DNA from 2 places in the Amycolatopsis granulosa genome. Region 2 is predicted to be linked to the other one. Evidence: riboswitches for the same ligand, from Rfam matches in the RefSeq annotation. Region 2 holds a riboswitch; the other holds the start of a gene.

Region 1 (7,531 bases), 400 kb from region 2:
CCAGGCCGGGGATGCCTGGGCGTTCCGCACCACCGAGGTCAGCAGGTCACGTTCACGGTGCCGCTCGGTTCGAAGGAGACGTGCACGTGGTCGTAGTGGTTGGCCGTGGCGTCGCCGCGGTCTTCCATCGCCGACCAGCCGCTGCCGTCGTTGTAGCGCTGCCGCCAGATCACGTACTTGACGTTGAACTCCGCCCGGTGGGCCAGCACGTAGTCGGCGATGGCGTTGCCCTTCGCCGTGTCCACCATGAAGTCCAGGGCCAGTCCGCTCGGGTGGTCGCTCGTGCCGGAGCGGCCCGCCCGGCCGCCCACCTCGGCCACGTCGAACTTCGCCTTGATGTGGTTGCCCACCTTCGCCACGTGGGGCAGCGTCCCGGCCAGCACCGGGGAACACGCGTTCGCCGCCGTGGTCGTGGTTGTCGGCGTCGTCGTGCTGGACTTCAGGGTCGCGGTGGTCGTGGTGGTCGTCGTGGGGACCGGGGGTGGCGGCGTGGTCGTCGCTGGGGGAGGTGGCGGGGTGGTTGTCACGACCGGGGCCGGGGTGGTGGTAGCCGGCGGCGGCAACGGCGCCATCTGCGCCGCCAGGCCGGAGGTGTCCGTCCGGCCGAGGTTGCCGGTCAGCCACACGGCGAGGCCCAGCACGAGTGCCGCGGCCAAGCCGATAACCAGCGGAACCGTCAAGGATTGCGTTTTGGATCTATGTCGACCTGCCATTGCGGAAGATCACCAATTTCGGGGAGGGGACTTATTCAGCCATTCGGGGGATGGCGCCGGTCAGATTACGAACCGGGCACGAAGAAGTCACCGGCGAGTGGCTAGGCACACAGATCATCAGCGCCGGAAAAACGGCCCGCCGGAAGTTCCGGCGGGCCGTTTTTCCGGCTGGGCTCAGCCCAGAACGGCGAGTGCGAGGACGGCGACCAGGGTGATGGCGGTGGCCAGTCCGGTGACCCAGGCGCGCTGGACGGGCGACAGGGCGGGCGTGCTGTGCATGGCGACCTCGGGGGTGAGCAGGTACTTCCGCGCGTGACAGCGCCCGCGGGGCCCCGGTTGTTACGGCCCGGTCGCCGGTGTGACCTAATTCACTCCTGAGATCCTCGATGTCGGGCGGTGTACCAGAACACCCCGCCCGCCGCGGCGATCATCAACCCGAACGACAGCACCGCGACGACGACCGCCTGCGTCTCGCCCGCGGCGCTGCCGTGATCGGACGGCGTGACCGCCTGCGCCGTCCCGGCCAGTACTGTCAGCAACAAGGCGACCGCGGCTCCCAAGCCGGCCAGTCGCGCGACAACCTTTCCCATGGTGCGTTCCCTCCAGCCTGGAAACGCACCGGGCCGGCCCCGGAGTTGCCGGTCCGACGCAGATCACAACGCGTCGATCGTGCTGTCGATCTGCCCGGCCAGCGACACGTCCTGGGCGGTGATCCCGCCCGCCGAGTGCGTGCTGCACCGGAACGTGACGGTGCGCCACCGGATGTCGATGTCGGGGTGGTGGTTCACGCTCTCCGCGATCTCGGCGACCCGGTTCACCACCGCGATCGCCTGCGCGAAGTCGGCCAGCTCGGCCGTGCGCTCCAGCACGTCGCCCGAGCGCTGCCAGTACGGCAGTTTGTTGAGGGCTTCGGAGATCTCCGTGTCGCTCAGTAGTTCCGCCATGTGCTCCATGGTGGTACCGCGCCGGGTACGCTGCACGGTTGCCACGGGAGTCCGGGTTGTCCGGGCTGAGAGGCGGGCCCGTCCCGCGACCGTTCGCACCTGATCCGGATCATGCCGGCGCAGGGAGGCCCGACTCCTCTCGCCGGCCCGAGCGAGGAGTGGTCATGAAGTTCCGCACGGGCGTCCTGGTGGGCCTGGTCGCCGCCCTGACCGCCGGTTGCACGCTGGCCGGCAACGACAGCGCCTCCGGCCCGTCCACGGTCACGCTCGTCACCCACGACTCGTTCGCCGCGCCGCAGCAGGTGCTCGACGCGTTCCAGCAGCAGACCGGCATCAAGATCAACGTGGTGAAGAAGGGCGATGCCGGCGCGCTCACCAACACGCTCGTGCTCACGAAGGCCAACCCGATCGGCGACGCCGCGTTCGGCGTCGACTCGACATTCGCGTCCCGCGCGCTGAGCGAGGGCGTCTTCGCGCCCTACACCAGCCCCGAGGCCGACCGCGGCCCGCAGCGCTACGCCGTGGACTCCGAGCACCGCCTCTCCGCGGTCGACCTGGGTGACGTGTGCCTCAACATCGACACCGGCTGGTTCGCCCAGCACGGCGTCCCGGCGCCGGCGACCTACGACGACCTGGTCAAGCCCCAGTACAAGGACCTGCTGGTCGTGGAGAACCCGGCCACCAGCTCGCCGGGGCTGGCCTTCCTGCTCGGCACCGTCGCCCGCTACGGCGAGCAGAACTGGCAGCACTACTGGACCCAGCTCCAGGCCAACGGCATGCGGGCCGACGCGGGCTGGGAGGAGGCGTACGGGCAGGACTTCTCCGGCTCCTCGGGCAAGGGCCCGCGGCCGATCGTGGTGTCCTACGCGTCGTCGCCCGCGGCGGAGATCGGCGATGACGGCAAACCGCGCACGAAGGCGCTGCTGGACACCTGCTACCGCCAGGTCGAGTACGCCGGTGTGCTGGCCGGCTCGCCCAACGCGGCCAACGCGCAGAAGGTGATCGACTTCCTGCTGTCCCAGCAGTTCCAGGCGACGGTGGCGGAGAACATGTACGTCTACCCGGCCCGCGAAGGCGTGCCGCTGCCCGCGTCCTGGACGACGGCCGCCCCGCTGCCGCCCAACCCGGCGAGCCTGCCCGCGGCGACCGTGCAGTCCGGGCGTGAGCAGTGGATCTCACAGTGGCGCTCGTTGCTCGGCCAGTGAGCCGCGCCGGGCTCGGGCTGGCGGCACTGGCCGTGCTGCCCCTCGGGTTCCTGGTGGTGTTCTTCGCGTGGCCCGTCGGGGCGATCCTGCGGCTGGGGTTTGCCGGCGGCGGGGTGTTCGCCGCGCTGGCCGAGGGCGAGACCTGGCGGCTGGCCTGGTTCACGCTCGCCCAGGCCGCCGGCTCGACCCTGGTCGCGGTGGCCGCGGGCATGCCGGTGGCGTTCCTGCTGGCGCGCGTGCGGCTGCCCGGGGTCGGGATCGCGCGCACGCTCGTGCTGGTGCCGTTCGTGCTGCCCACGGTGGTGGTCGGCCTGGCGTTCCGCGCCCTGTGGGCCGACGGTGGCTGGTTGTCGATCGTGCTGGCCAACGCGTTCTTCAACGTCGCGGTGGTGGGCCGGACGGTCGGCGGGCTGTGGGCACTGCTCGACTCGCGTGCCGAGGACGCCGCCCGCGCGCTGGGCGCCTCCCGGTGGCGGGCGTTCCGCTCGGTGACGCTGCCCGCGTTGATGCCGGCGATCACGTCCGCGGCAGCGGTGGTGTTCCTGTTCTGCGCCACCAGTTTCGGCGTGGTCCTGATCCTCGGCGGCGCGCGCTACCGGACGCTGGAGACCGAGATCTACCTGCGAACCGAGAACCTGCTCGACCTGACGGGCGCGGCGGCGCTGTCGCTGGTGCAGATCGCCGCCGTGCTGGCCGTGCTGCTCCTCGGCGCGGCGGCGCGCCGGCGCCGGGAGGGCGCGTTGCGGCTGCGGTCCCGCCGGGAGACCGCGCGCCGCCCGGTCGGTGGTGAGTGGGCGGTGGTAGCGGCCGCGGTGGCGGTGCTCGGGCTGTTGCTGACCCCGATCGTCGCGTTGCTGGTGCGCTCGGTGTCCACCGGCGGCGGCTGGAGCCTGGCCGGCTACCGGGCGCTGGCGGGCACCGGCAACGACGGCACGTTGCAGGTGTCCGGCTGGGATGCGGCGCTGAACTCGCTGCGCACCGCCACCGACGCGACGGTTCTCGCGATGGTCGTCGGTGTGTCGGCGTCGGTGCTGCTGGTCGCGTTGCGGCGGTCGCCGGGGCGGGTGGCGCGCGGGGTCGGCGAGTCGATGGACGCCGCGCTGATGCTGCCGCTCGGCGTGTCCGCGGTGACCGTCGGTTTCGGGTACCTGGTGACGCTCGACGCGCTGCCCGGCGACCTGCGCCGGTCGCCGCTGCTGGTGCCGCTGGCGCAGGCGCTGGTGGTGATTCCCCTGGTGGTCCGGACCGTGCTGCCGGTGGTCCGCTCGATCGACGACCGCCTGCGGCAGGCGGCGGCGACGCTCGGTGCGAGCCCGCCACGGGTGTGGCGGGAGATCGACGTGCCGCTGGCGATGCGCGCGGTGATCGCGGCGGCGGGTTTCGGCTACGTGGTCGCCCTCGGCGAGTTCGGCGCGACGAGTTTCCTCGCGCGCCCGCAGACGCCGACGCTGCCGGTCGCGATCGCGGCGCTCATCGCGCGGCCCGGGCAGCTCAACAACCAGATGGCTTACGCGGCCTGCGCGCAGCTCATGCTGGTCACCGCGGCCGCGGTGATCGTGATCGACCGGCTCGCGTCCGGCCGGGTGGGGGAGTTCTAGCGATGGCGTTGACCGTGTCCGGCCTGACCGTGCGGTACGGCCCGTTCACCGCCGTCACCGGCGTGGACCTGGAGATCGCCGACGGCGAGGTGCTCGCGCTGCTCGGCCCGTCGGGGTCGGGCAAGTCGACTCTGCTGCGCGCGATCACCGGCCTGGAACCGATCAGCGCGGGCAGTGTGCGGTGGGACGGCGCGGACCTCGCCCGCGTACCGGTGCACCGGCGCGGGTTCGGGCTGGTGTTCCAGGACGGTCAGCTGTTCCCGCACCGCGACGTCGCCGGGAACATCGCGTTCGGGCCGCGCATGCACGGCGTGCCGGCCGCGGAGCGGGCGGAGCGGGTGAGCCGGCTGCTGGACCTGGTCGGCCTGGCCGGTTACCAGCGACGTCGCGTCACCGAGCTGTCCGGTGGTGAGGCGCAACGCGTGGCGCTGGCCCGTGCGCTGGCGCCCGAGCCGCGCCTGCTGCTGCTGGACGAGCCGCTGTCCGGGCTGGATGCGGGGCTGCGCGAGCAGCTGGCCGTGGACCTGGCCGAGGTGCTGCGCACCGCGAAGATCACCGCACTGCTGGTCACGCACGACCAGGAGGAGGCGTTCACGCTGGCCGACCGGGTGGCCGTGTTGCAGGCCGGGCGGATCCGTCAGGTCGGCGCGGTGCGGGAGGTGTGGCGCCGTCCCGCCGACGAGAACGTGGCCCGCTTCCTGGGTGTCACCACCGTGACCGGCGGCGAGGCGGCGGCCGGAGTCGTGCGGTGCGCCTTCGGCGAGGTCGCGGTGCCCGACGCGGCGGACGGGCCGGTGCGGCTGGGGCTGCGCCCGAACGGCTTGCGGCTGGCGGCGGACGGCGTCGCCGGTGCGGTGCTGAGCAAGGTGCACCGCCGCGACCACGTCCGGCTGTCGGTGCGCACCGGCGCGGGCACGGTGGACGCGGTCGCGGCGGTGTCCGCCGACGTGAACCCGGGCGACGAGGTCCGGCTCGCACCCGACGCGGACGGCGTGGCCCTGCTCGGCGACTAACCGTCCTTCGTGGACAGCCGGGCGTAGGCCAGGGACAGGCCGATCACGATGTAGCAAGCGGCCCGGATCGCGCCCTCGGTCAGCTGGCCGGTGGGTATCGGATCGCGCAGGAGGTCGGCGAGCCCGTTCCACGACTTCGGCAGCAGGAACGGGTGCAGCCAGTCCACCGCCGACAGCAGGAGCAGCACCGTCGACACCACCGTCCCGGCCAGCACCGACACCACCACCAGCATCGGGTGCTCGGTGCACGCCGAGATCGCCAGTGCGATCGCCCCGACCGCCCACAGCTGCAACGTCACCCAGGCCGCGGCCAGCGCGACGCGCCCCAGGGCGTCTACAAAGGACAGTGTGTTGCCGGACAGGGTGAACAGGGACCCGGTTCCGTTGATGACCAGCCCGGTCAGCATCGCGACCACGGCCATCAGCAGCGCGGCGGCCAGCGTGAAGGTCGCCACCCCGAGCGACTTCATCAGCAGCAGCCTGCCCCGGCTGACCGGGGCGAGCAGCAACCCGCGCAGGGTGCCCACCGACGATTCACCGGCCAGTGCGTCGCCCGCCGACATCGCGGTGATCAGCGGCAGCAGCAGGTTCAGCGTGAGGCCGAGCGTGGCCACCGGCAGGACCAGCGCGTTCCCGGCCGCGGTGGTGAGCAGTGAATCGCCGCCACCGTTCCCGCCGCCCGGGCCGGCGCCGGTGTTCGCCGCGATGGTCAGGCCGATGCCGATGATCACCGGGATCAGTGCGAGCAGGCCCAGCACGATCAGCGTGCGGGGGCGGCGGAAGATCCACCGCAGCTCGGCGCGGTAGAGCCGGTGGAACGGCACACTCCACCGCTCCACCGGCGCCGCGTCCAGTGTCGCCGGCATGCCGCCTCCTTGTCGGCCCGCGGGCATGGTGTTCGATGATTCGCTCGCAAGCTCGCTCATGCCGCCTCCTTGTCGGTCGCGGCAAGCCGCGGCAGTGTCATTACGTCGGCGGGCATGGTGTTCGATGATTCGCTCGCAAGCTCGCTCATGCCGCCCCCTCGTCCACATCCGGCAGGCCGCCGGGCTCGGCATCGCGCTGCGTCAGCCGCGCGAACAGGTCCTCCAGCCCGGTGCGGGCCCGTTTCGCCTCGTGCACGGCGATCCCGGCCCGCACCAGCACCTCGATCACCTGCGGCGCGGTGGCCGCGGTCAGGTCCGCGCGCACCCCTTCCGGCGTGAGCCGGGCCGCGATCCGGTTGTCGCGCAGGGCGCCGAGCGCCCGGTCACCGTCCGGAGTGGACACCGCCAGCGACGGGGTGCCGGATTCCAGCAGGTCGGCCAGTTCCCCCTGCGCCACAACCGTGCCGTCGTGCAGGACGGCCACGTGCGTGCACGTCGCCTCCACCTCGGCGAGCAGGTGCGAGGACACCAGCACCGTGACGCCTTCGGCGTGCAGCTCCGCGATGATGTTGCGGATCTCCCGGGTGCCGGCGGGGTCCAGGCCGTTCGTCGGCTCGTCCAGCACCACCATCCGCCGCGGCACCAGCAGCGCGGAGGCGAGCCCCAGCCGCTGCTTCATGCCCAGCGAGTACCCCCGGTAACGCCGGTGCGCCGCGTGCCCCAGCCCGACCCGTTCCAGCGCGTTCTCGACCGCCCGCGGGATCGCCGCCGACGACAGCCGCGGCTCGGCCGCGGCGACCCGGCGCAGGTTCTCCCGCCCGGACAGGAACGGGTGGAAACCGGGCCCCTCGACCAGGGCGCCGACCTCCGGCAGGGCGCGCGGCGCGCCCTCCGGGATCCGGTGACCGAGCAGCTGCACCTCACCTTCGGTGGGGCGGACCAGGCCGAGCAGCATCCGGATCGTGGTGGTCTTGCCCGACCCGTTCGGGCCGAGCATGCCCAGCACCGCGCCTTCCGGCACGTCCAGATCGACCTGGTCCACCGCGACCGCGGTCCGGTACACCTTGCGCAACCCCCTGGTTCGCGCGGCCAGTGCCGGACCCGCCGTGGGTGCCCCGGCCGGGGCACCCACGGGCAGTGTCTCCGTCATTTCGCTCCCAGCGCCTCGGTGAGCACCTGCTCGGGCACCGCG
Region 2 (7,531 bases):
CCGCGCGCAGCCCGGCGGCGGTCTCGACCAGCTCGTACTCGTCGATGCCGGGGAAGATCCGCTCGGCACCCTCCAGCAGCTCGCGCACACCGCGGGCGGTGACGGTCTCGTCGAACCCGGCCTCGTACTGGGTCGCGCCGAGGACGAGTTCGCCGTCCGCCCGCGGCACGAGGTACACCGGCCGCCCCTCGACGACGGCGCGGACGGTGCGCGCAGGCGGTGGCAGGCTGGTGCGGCGCGCACGCAGCCGGAGGATCTCGCCCTTCAGCGGCCGGACGCCGCGCGCCAGCAGCGGGTGGAGCCGCGCGCTGTGGGCGCCGGCCGCGATCACCACGACATCGCAGCGCAGGTCGCCGTGCGCCGTCCGGACGAGGCCCGGTTCCACCCCGGTGGCCTCGTCGCTGGCGAACTCCGCGCCGCGGGCGGCCGCGGCGGCCTGGAGCGAGCTCAGCAGGCGGCGGTTGTCGACGGCCAGGTCGCCGGGCACGAGCAGGCCGCCCCGCACGGCGGCTAGCCCGGGTTCGAGCGCGCGCAACCGGCGGCCGGTGACCTGCTCCACGTCGCGGCCGACCGAGCGCAGGTAGCCGGCCACGATGTCCAGCTGGTCGGCGTCCGCGCGATCGAGGGCGACGACGACCGTCCCCGCGAAGGACAGGCCGGGATCACCACCGTCGCGCGCAAGCGCTTGCGCGAAGTCCGGCCAGCGGCGCAGCGACTCCTCGCCGAGGGCGAGCGACTCCTCCTCGCCGGGCCAAGCCTCGGTGACGGGGGCCAGCATCCCGCCGGCCACCCAGGACGCACCGCGGCCGGGTGCGGGGTCGACGACGGTGACGCGCTGGCCGGCCGCCGCGGCGCGCCAGGCCACGGACAGGCCGATGACACCGCCGCCCACGACGGTCACGTGGTGCTTGCTCATCAGAATCACGCTCCCTGCGCCGGCATGATCCGGATCAGGTTCCACGGTCGGAGCGCTCCCAGCTCCCTCTCAGCCCGTGGCCCGGGCTCCCGTGCGGACACCCACACCCTAACCCGCGAGATAGGGTTCAGGCCATGCCAGGGCTCAGCGGGGACCAGATCCGGAAGCGACTCGACACGGCACGGCTGTACCTGTGCACCGGGGACCGGCCGGACCTGGCCGAGTTCGCCGACGCCGCACTGGCCGGCGGCGTGGACATCGTGCAGCTGCGGGACAAGCGGGACGACGTGCCGCTGGAGGCCCGCCAGGAGCTCGCCGCGCTGGAGATCCTCGCGGAGGCGTGCGCCCGGCACGGGGCCCTGCTGGCGGTGAACGACCGGGCGGACATCGCGGCGGCGGTGGACGCGGACGTGCTGCACCTGGGCCAGGACGACCTGCCGGTGCCGCTGGCGCGCCGGATCATCGGCGACGAGCCGGTGATCGGCCTGTCCACGCACGACGTCACCCAGGCACGGGCGGCGGCAGCGGAAGACGGTGCGGACTACTTCTGCACCGGTCCCTGCTGGCCGACACCGACCAAGCCGGGCCGCCCCGCGCCGGGACTCGACCTGGTGCGCGCGGCCGCGCAGTTCGGCACCGTGCGGCCGTGGTTCGCCATCGGCGGCATCGACGCGGAGCGGCTGCCGGACGTGCTGGCCGCCGGAGCGTCCCGGGTCGTGGTGGTGCGGGCCATCACCGAGGCGGACGACCCCGAGGCGGCCGCCAGGGCACTGCGCACACAGCTCCCCTAGCCGTCCCCTGGCCGGCACGAACACGGGAACGGGCCCTCCGCGAAACCTCGCGAAGGGCCCGTTCCCGACCGTGGGTCTGCGACCGTGGGTCTGCGACCGTGGGTCAGGGGCTGGCCGGCGCCGTCGTCTGTGTCGGCGAGGCCGTGGAGGGCTGTTGCCGCGCACTGCCGCTCGGGGTGGTCGTCACCGGCGCCTCGGTCGCCTCCTCGCTCGACGATGTCGGCCTGCTGCTCGTGCCGGCCGGCGCCTTCTCGTGCGGCGTGGAGCTCCGCGTTCCGGAGGGGACCTCGCTGGTCTTCTTCTGCTCGGTGCCCCCGCCGGATCCGCCGACCACCCGGCCCAGCGTGGTGCCGTTCCCGCCGGACACGGTGCTCCCGGTGGCGGTCTCGAAACCGGTGATGGCCAGCATGCCGACCACGAACGCCACGACGCTGGTGGCCGCCGCGAGCGCCCACCGCGTCTTCCACCAGGGCTTCTTCCCCGATGCCGGCGCCTCCTCGGTGGCGGCCGGTGGGTTCACCGGCTTCGGGATGAACACCGTGCGTTCACCACGCGCCGAGCCGCCCTGTCCGGCGACCGGCAGGCGCCGGGTCGTGCCGCCCAGCGGCGGCGGCGCGACCGGGTGCACCACCCGGGTCCGCTGCACGTCCGTCAGCTGCGCGGCCGGTCTTCGCTGCGTCGTCCCGTTCTGCTGCTGGTGCCTGATCAGCGGATGGGTCGACCGCGGCGCCGCCACCGGCGGGACCACGTTCGTCTGCTGCCGGGTCTCCGCCACCGCCAGCAGCTCGGCCGTCCGCCGGGCCGCCGCCCGGGTGCGCCGCAGCGACCGCAGGTAGATCTCGCTCCCCACCGTCGTGACCACGCTCGCGATCCCGGCGCCGATGACCGTCCCCGCGACGCCCAGCGTGGAGCCCAGGAAGGCAGCCGTCACCGCGGCCAGCGCCGACGCCACCACCTGCGCCGGAGACAGCCCGGACTTCTTTTCGCCGCTCTCTTCCTTCACCTCGGTCATGATCGCGGTGTGTTCGCTCTCCCTCTCGTGGTTACCCCGTCGTGCCCAACGTGTTTGTCGATTGAGATGCTCCCCGTGTTGCGGGATGGTGACGGAAGCCACTCTCATCGTCCACAATAGACCGACTGCGGTTAACGATTCCTTGACACGTCAAGAGATCTTGTGAGGGTCAGGGGCGCCGCAGGGTGGTGACGAACTTGTACCGGTCACCCCGGTAGATCGACCGCACGAATTCGACCGGTTTGCCGTCCGTGGCGAACGAATGCCGGGACAGCAGGAGCATCGGCGTGCCCACGTCGGCGCCCAGCAGGTCGGCCTCCTGCGGCCCGGCGAGGGCGGTCTCGATGGTTTCCTCCGCACTGTCCATTTCCACGCCGTAGTGCTCCCGCAACACCGCGTACAGCGAACCGCCCGACGACACGTGCTTGCGCAGGCCGCGGAACCGGCCCAGCGGCAGGTGCGTGGTCTCCAGCGCCATCGGTTCGCCGTCGGCCAGCCGCAGGCGGCGCATCCGCAGTACCTTGGCGCCGTTGCGGATGCCGAGCAGCTTCGCCAGCTCGGGCTCGGCCGTCAGCTCCTCCACCTCGAGCAGCTTCGACGACGGCTCACGGCCCTTCGCGCGCATGTCCTCGGTGTAGGAGGACAGCTGCAACCGCTGCGCCAGCTTCGGCTCGGCCGCGAACGTGCCCTTGCCCTGGACGCGGTGCAGCCGGCCCTCGGCGGTCAGGTCCGCGAGCGCCTGGCGCACGGTGGTGCGGGAGACCGCGAACTCGGTGGCCAGCGCGCGCTCGGTGGGGATCGGCGAACCCGGCGGCATCGTCTCCAGCAGGTCGAGCAGATGCTGCTTCAACGCCCAGTACTTGGGCTCGCGCTGACCGCGCGCAGGTGACTCCAACATGACCGAACTCCTCCTCGAACCGCGCCCCTGGCGCAGGATGAAACTACCCTTTCCTCCGGGGCGCGCGCCCGGGGTAACATTGGTCTAGACCTGCGAAGGGATCAGGGATGAGCAACCCCGGACAGCACATGGCCGCCGAGATCACCGATCAGCCGGCCGTGCTGGGTGGACTGGTGGCCCGCCGCGCCGAAATCGCCCAGGTCGCCCGGGAAATCGCGCGGCGACCGCCACGGTTCGCACTGCTGGCCGCGCGCGGGTCGAGCGACCACGCGGCGTTGTACGCGAAGTACCTCATCGAGGTCCTGCTCGGCCTGCCGGCCGGACTCGTCTCACCCTCCACGGTGACCCTCTACGGCGCCCGCCCCGACCTGCGGGACGTGCTGCTGGTGTCGGTCAGCCAGAGCGGCGGCTCGCCCGATCTGCTCGAGTTCACCCAGACGGCGCGCAAGCAGGGCGCACTGACGGTCGCGGTGACGAACACACCGGCCTCCCCCCTGGGCGGCGCCGCCCAGCTGTCCGTGGACATCGGTGCGGGCACCGAGACCGCGGTGGCCGCCACCAAGACCTACTCGGCCACGCTGCTCGCGTTGTACCTGCTCGTCGACGCGGTCCGGGGTGGCGACGCGTCGGCGGCGGCGGACATCGAGCCGCTGGCCCGGCAGGCACTGGAGATCGACGTGCAGCGTGCGGTGGACCGCTACCGCTTCGTCGACCGGATCATCACCACCGGCCGCGGCTACTCCTACGCGACTGCCCTGGAGTCGGCGCTCAAGCTCGCCGAGACCAGCTATCTGGCGGCCCGCGCGTACAGCGGCGCGGACCTGCTGCACGGCCCGGTCGCGGCCGTGGACGAGGAGACCGCGGTGCTGGCGATCACCAGCGCCGGCCGGGGCGCCGCCGCGCTGAGGGACGTCCTGACCGCCGTCGCCGACCGGGGCGCGGACGTGCTGGCCCTTGGCTCGTCCGCGGACGACGTGCCCGCCGCGGTCCGCATCCCGGTGCCTTCCGTGGCCGAGGAAATCGCGCCGGTGCTGGAGGTGCTGCCGGTGCAGCGGATCGCGCTCGGGCTGGCGCTGGCCCGAGGGCTCGACCCGGACCGCCCGCGCGGGCTGCACAAGGTGACCCGGACCCGATGAAGTTCGTGCTGGGAGTCGACGCGGGTGGCACGTCCACCCGCGCACTGGCCGTCGCCGCGGACGGCACCGTGCTGGGCACCGGCCGGGCGGGCGGCGCGAACCCGAACTCGCACCCGCCGGCGGAGGCGGTCGCGAACCTGGCGGCGGCGATCCGCGGCGCGCACCCGGAACCGGCCGGTGCGAGCGCCTGCGTGATCGGCATGGCCGGCACGGCCAAACTGACCGATCCGGTCGTCGCGGCCCTGTTCGACCGCACGTGGCGGGACCTCGGGCTGGACCCGGTCGTGGTCCTGACCGACGCCGAGGTCGCGTTCGCCTCGGCCACCGACGTGCCGGACGGGACGGTTCTGATCGCGGGAACGGGCTCGATCGCCGGCCGCATCCGCGGGCACCGCATGGTGGCCACCGAGGGCGGGTACGGCTGGCTGCTCGGCGACGAGGGCTCCGGGTTCTGGCTCGGCCGGGAGGCGGTGCGCGCGACCCTGGCCGCACTCGGGCGCGACGCCGAGCTCGGGCCGCTGGCCACCGCCGTGCTCGCCGAGGCCGGGGTCGACCCGGCCGACCGGCGCCTGGCGTGGCGGCGGCTGATCACGGTCGCCAACGCCGAGGCCCCGATCCGGCTGGCGCGCTTCGCGCCGCTGGTCGCGGTGGCCGACCCGGCCGCGGCGGACATCGTCGAACGCGCCGCGGACCTGCTGGTCGCGACCGCACTGGCGACCCGGGACCCGGGCGAGGACTCGCCGATCGTGCTGGTCGGCAGCGTGCTCGGCGAGGACACCCGGGTGGGGGCGCGGGTGCGCGCGAAACTCGCCGGGTTCGAGGTCCTCGCCAGCTCCGACGGTGTGCTCGGAGCGGCCTGGCTGGCCGCGGTGGAGGCGTTCGGCGAAGACTCGGCCCGGCGACCGGGCTGAGTCAGCAGAGACCAAACATCCGGACATTTTTCGTGCGCACAGCACGAGCGCGGCCGGCGCCGCCCGGCGTACGGTTCAGGAAGCCCCCGGACTCCCCCTCGCCGGGGGCTCTTACTTGCCCCGCTACCCGGATCGCACGACCCGCAGGCCGGGGTGGTCCCGCGGCAGCGCGCGGTAGAGCACCCACCCGCTCACCGCGATGGTCAGCGCCTGCAACGGCCACGTCAGCACGGTGCGCGAAACGCCCAGCGCCACCAGCTCACCCGCCCACCACAGCGGGAGGTAGACGGCGACCCGCAGCACGTACTGCAGCGACCACACCAGGCTCGCCCGCGAGTAGGCCCGCACCAGGTCCGGGTCGCGCCGCCACCGGGTCTTCTGCCCGAGCAGCAGGCCGACCACCACGCCCAGCAGTGGCCACCGCACGACCACGCTGGTCACCCACAACAGCGCGCTGGCCACGTTGGACAACACCTGGATCAGGAAGAAGTCCTGGGCGCGGCCGGTGTGCAACGCGATCAGCGCGGCCACGATCACCGCCGCGAGGCTGACCACCACGGCCCGTGCCTTGTCACCGCGCACCAGCCGGACGACACCCACCACCACGGCCACGGCGATCGCGGCGGCCGAGCCCCAGGCGATCGAGGAGCCCGCGGCCAGCCAGCCGATCACGAACGCCAGCGGCGGCAGGCTCGCGTCGATCGCCCCGTTGCGGCCCCCCAGGATGTCGGCCAGCGATTCCCGTTCCGGCGTGGCTTGTTCGGTCACCCCACCAGCCTGCCCCAAAACTGTCGGTGCCGGCAGTTACCATCGAGATCTTGACCACATGATCACGGGGCAGGGTGTAATGGCGAAGCTCAGGAGGCCGACAAGGCAAGGGAATGCGACCCGGGACTGAACCGACGGTGGCGTAGGCCGGGATTAGACGTGGATCCTGCTGAGTTGTTCAAGGGGTGCGGGCGCTCTAGAGGTGCTGGCGAAAGGGGACGGCAGCGTGCGTGGGTACAACAGCTATGTCGCGCTCGGTGACAGCTTCACCGAGGGGCTCAACGACCTGAACCCGGACGGGACGTTCCGGGGCTGGGCGGACCGGCTCGCCGAGATCCTCGCCGAAGGTGAACCGGGGTTCCAGTACGCCAACCTGGCGTTGCGCGGGAAGATGCTCGCCGAGATCGTCGAGGAGCAGGTGCCGATCGCGCTGGAGCTCAAGCCGGACCTGGTGACGCTGTGCGCGGGCGGCAACGACGTGATCGTGCCCGGCTCGGACGTGGACGAGATCGCGGCGCAGCTGGACGAGGTGATCGGCAAGCTGCGCGCCGCCGGCATCGACGTGCTCGTGTTCAACGGTCCGGACACCAAGCACCTCCCTGTGATGAGCGTGTTGCGCGGCAAGATCGGCATCTACAACGCGCACCTGTGGACCAGCGCGGCGCGGCACGGCGCGAAGATCGTCGACATGTGGGCGATGGACGTGCTGCACGACCCGCGCGCCTGGAGCGACGACCGGCTGCACTTCACGGCCGAGGGGCACCGGCGGATCGCGTTGCGCGCGGCCGAGGTGCTGGGGGTGCCCACGGCTGAGGACTGGCGCGAGCCCTGGCCGATCGTCGGCACGCGGGCGGACTGGATCGCATTGCGCCGGTCGGACCTGGCGTGGACGAAGACGCACCTGCTGCCCTGGATCCGGCGGCAGCTGCGTGGCGAGTCGATGGGTGACGGGCTGTCGCCGAAGCGGCCGCAGCTGGCGCCGTTCGTGGTGGCTCCGCCGGTGCCGGACGACCACGCCGCGGCGAGCTGAGCGAGCTGCTGAGCCCGCCCGTCGCCACACCACCCTCAACGGAGACGCCGCGCCTCGCTGATAGTTTCT

What was found. Region 2 has a riboswitch for thiamine pyrophosphate ahead of thiO (glycine oxidase ThiO). Riboswitches for the same ligand answer to the same signal wherever they lie in the genome.
Region 1: another riboswitch for thiamine pyrophosphate. It lies ahead of FHX45_RS20920 (thiamine ABC transporter substrate-binding protein); the one in region 2 lies ahead of thiO (glycine oxidase ThiO).

The regions. Positions count from the first base shown of each region.
Region 1 is NZ_JAANOV010000001.1:4,250,342-4,257,872, forward strand. Features, by position in the region: gene FHX45_RS27825 (VldE C-terminal domain-containing protein) at 39-656, opposite strand; gene FHX45_RS20910 (hypothetical protein) at 1,082-1,303, opposite strand; gene FHX45_RS20915 (4a-hydroxytetrahydrobiopterin dehydratase) at 1,367-1,657, opposite strand; TPP riboswitch at 1,691-1,800, shown strand; gene FHX45_RS20920 (thiamine ABC transporter substrate-binding protein) at 1,822-2,862, shown strand; gene FHX45_RS20925 (ABC transporter permease subunit) at 2,859-4,460, shown strand; gene FHX45_RS20930 (ABC transporter ATP-binding protein) at 4,463-5,473, shown strand; gene FHX45_RS20935 (ABC transporter permease subunit) at 5,470-6,339, opposite strand; gene FHX45_RS20940 (ABC transporter ATP-binding protein) at 6,485-7,489, opposite strand; gene FHX45_RS20945 (LolA family protein) at 7,486-7,531, opposite strand, start outside.
Region 2 is NZ_JAANOV010000001.1:3,851,142-3,858,672, reverse strand. Features, by position in the region: gene thiO (glycine oxidase ThiO) at 1-916, opposite strand, end outside; TPP riboswitch at 911-1,019, opposite strand; gene thiE (thiamine phosphate synthase) at 1,051-1,707, shown strand; gene FHX45_RS18905 (hypothetical protein) at 1,811-2,719, opposite strand; gene FHX45_RS18900 (GntR family transcriptional regulator) at 2,889-3,617, opposite strand; gene FHX45_RS18895 (SIS domain-containing protein) at 3,746-4,753, shown strand; gene FHX45_RS18890 (N-acetylglucosamine kinase) at 4,750-5,664, shown strand; gene FHX45_RS18885 (DUF3159 domain-containing protein) at 5,788-6,432, opposite strand; gene FHX45_RS18880 (GDSL-type esterase/lipase family protein) at 6,659-7,462, shown strand.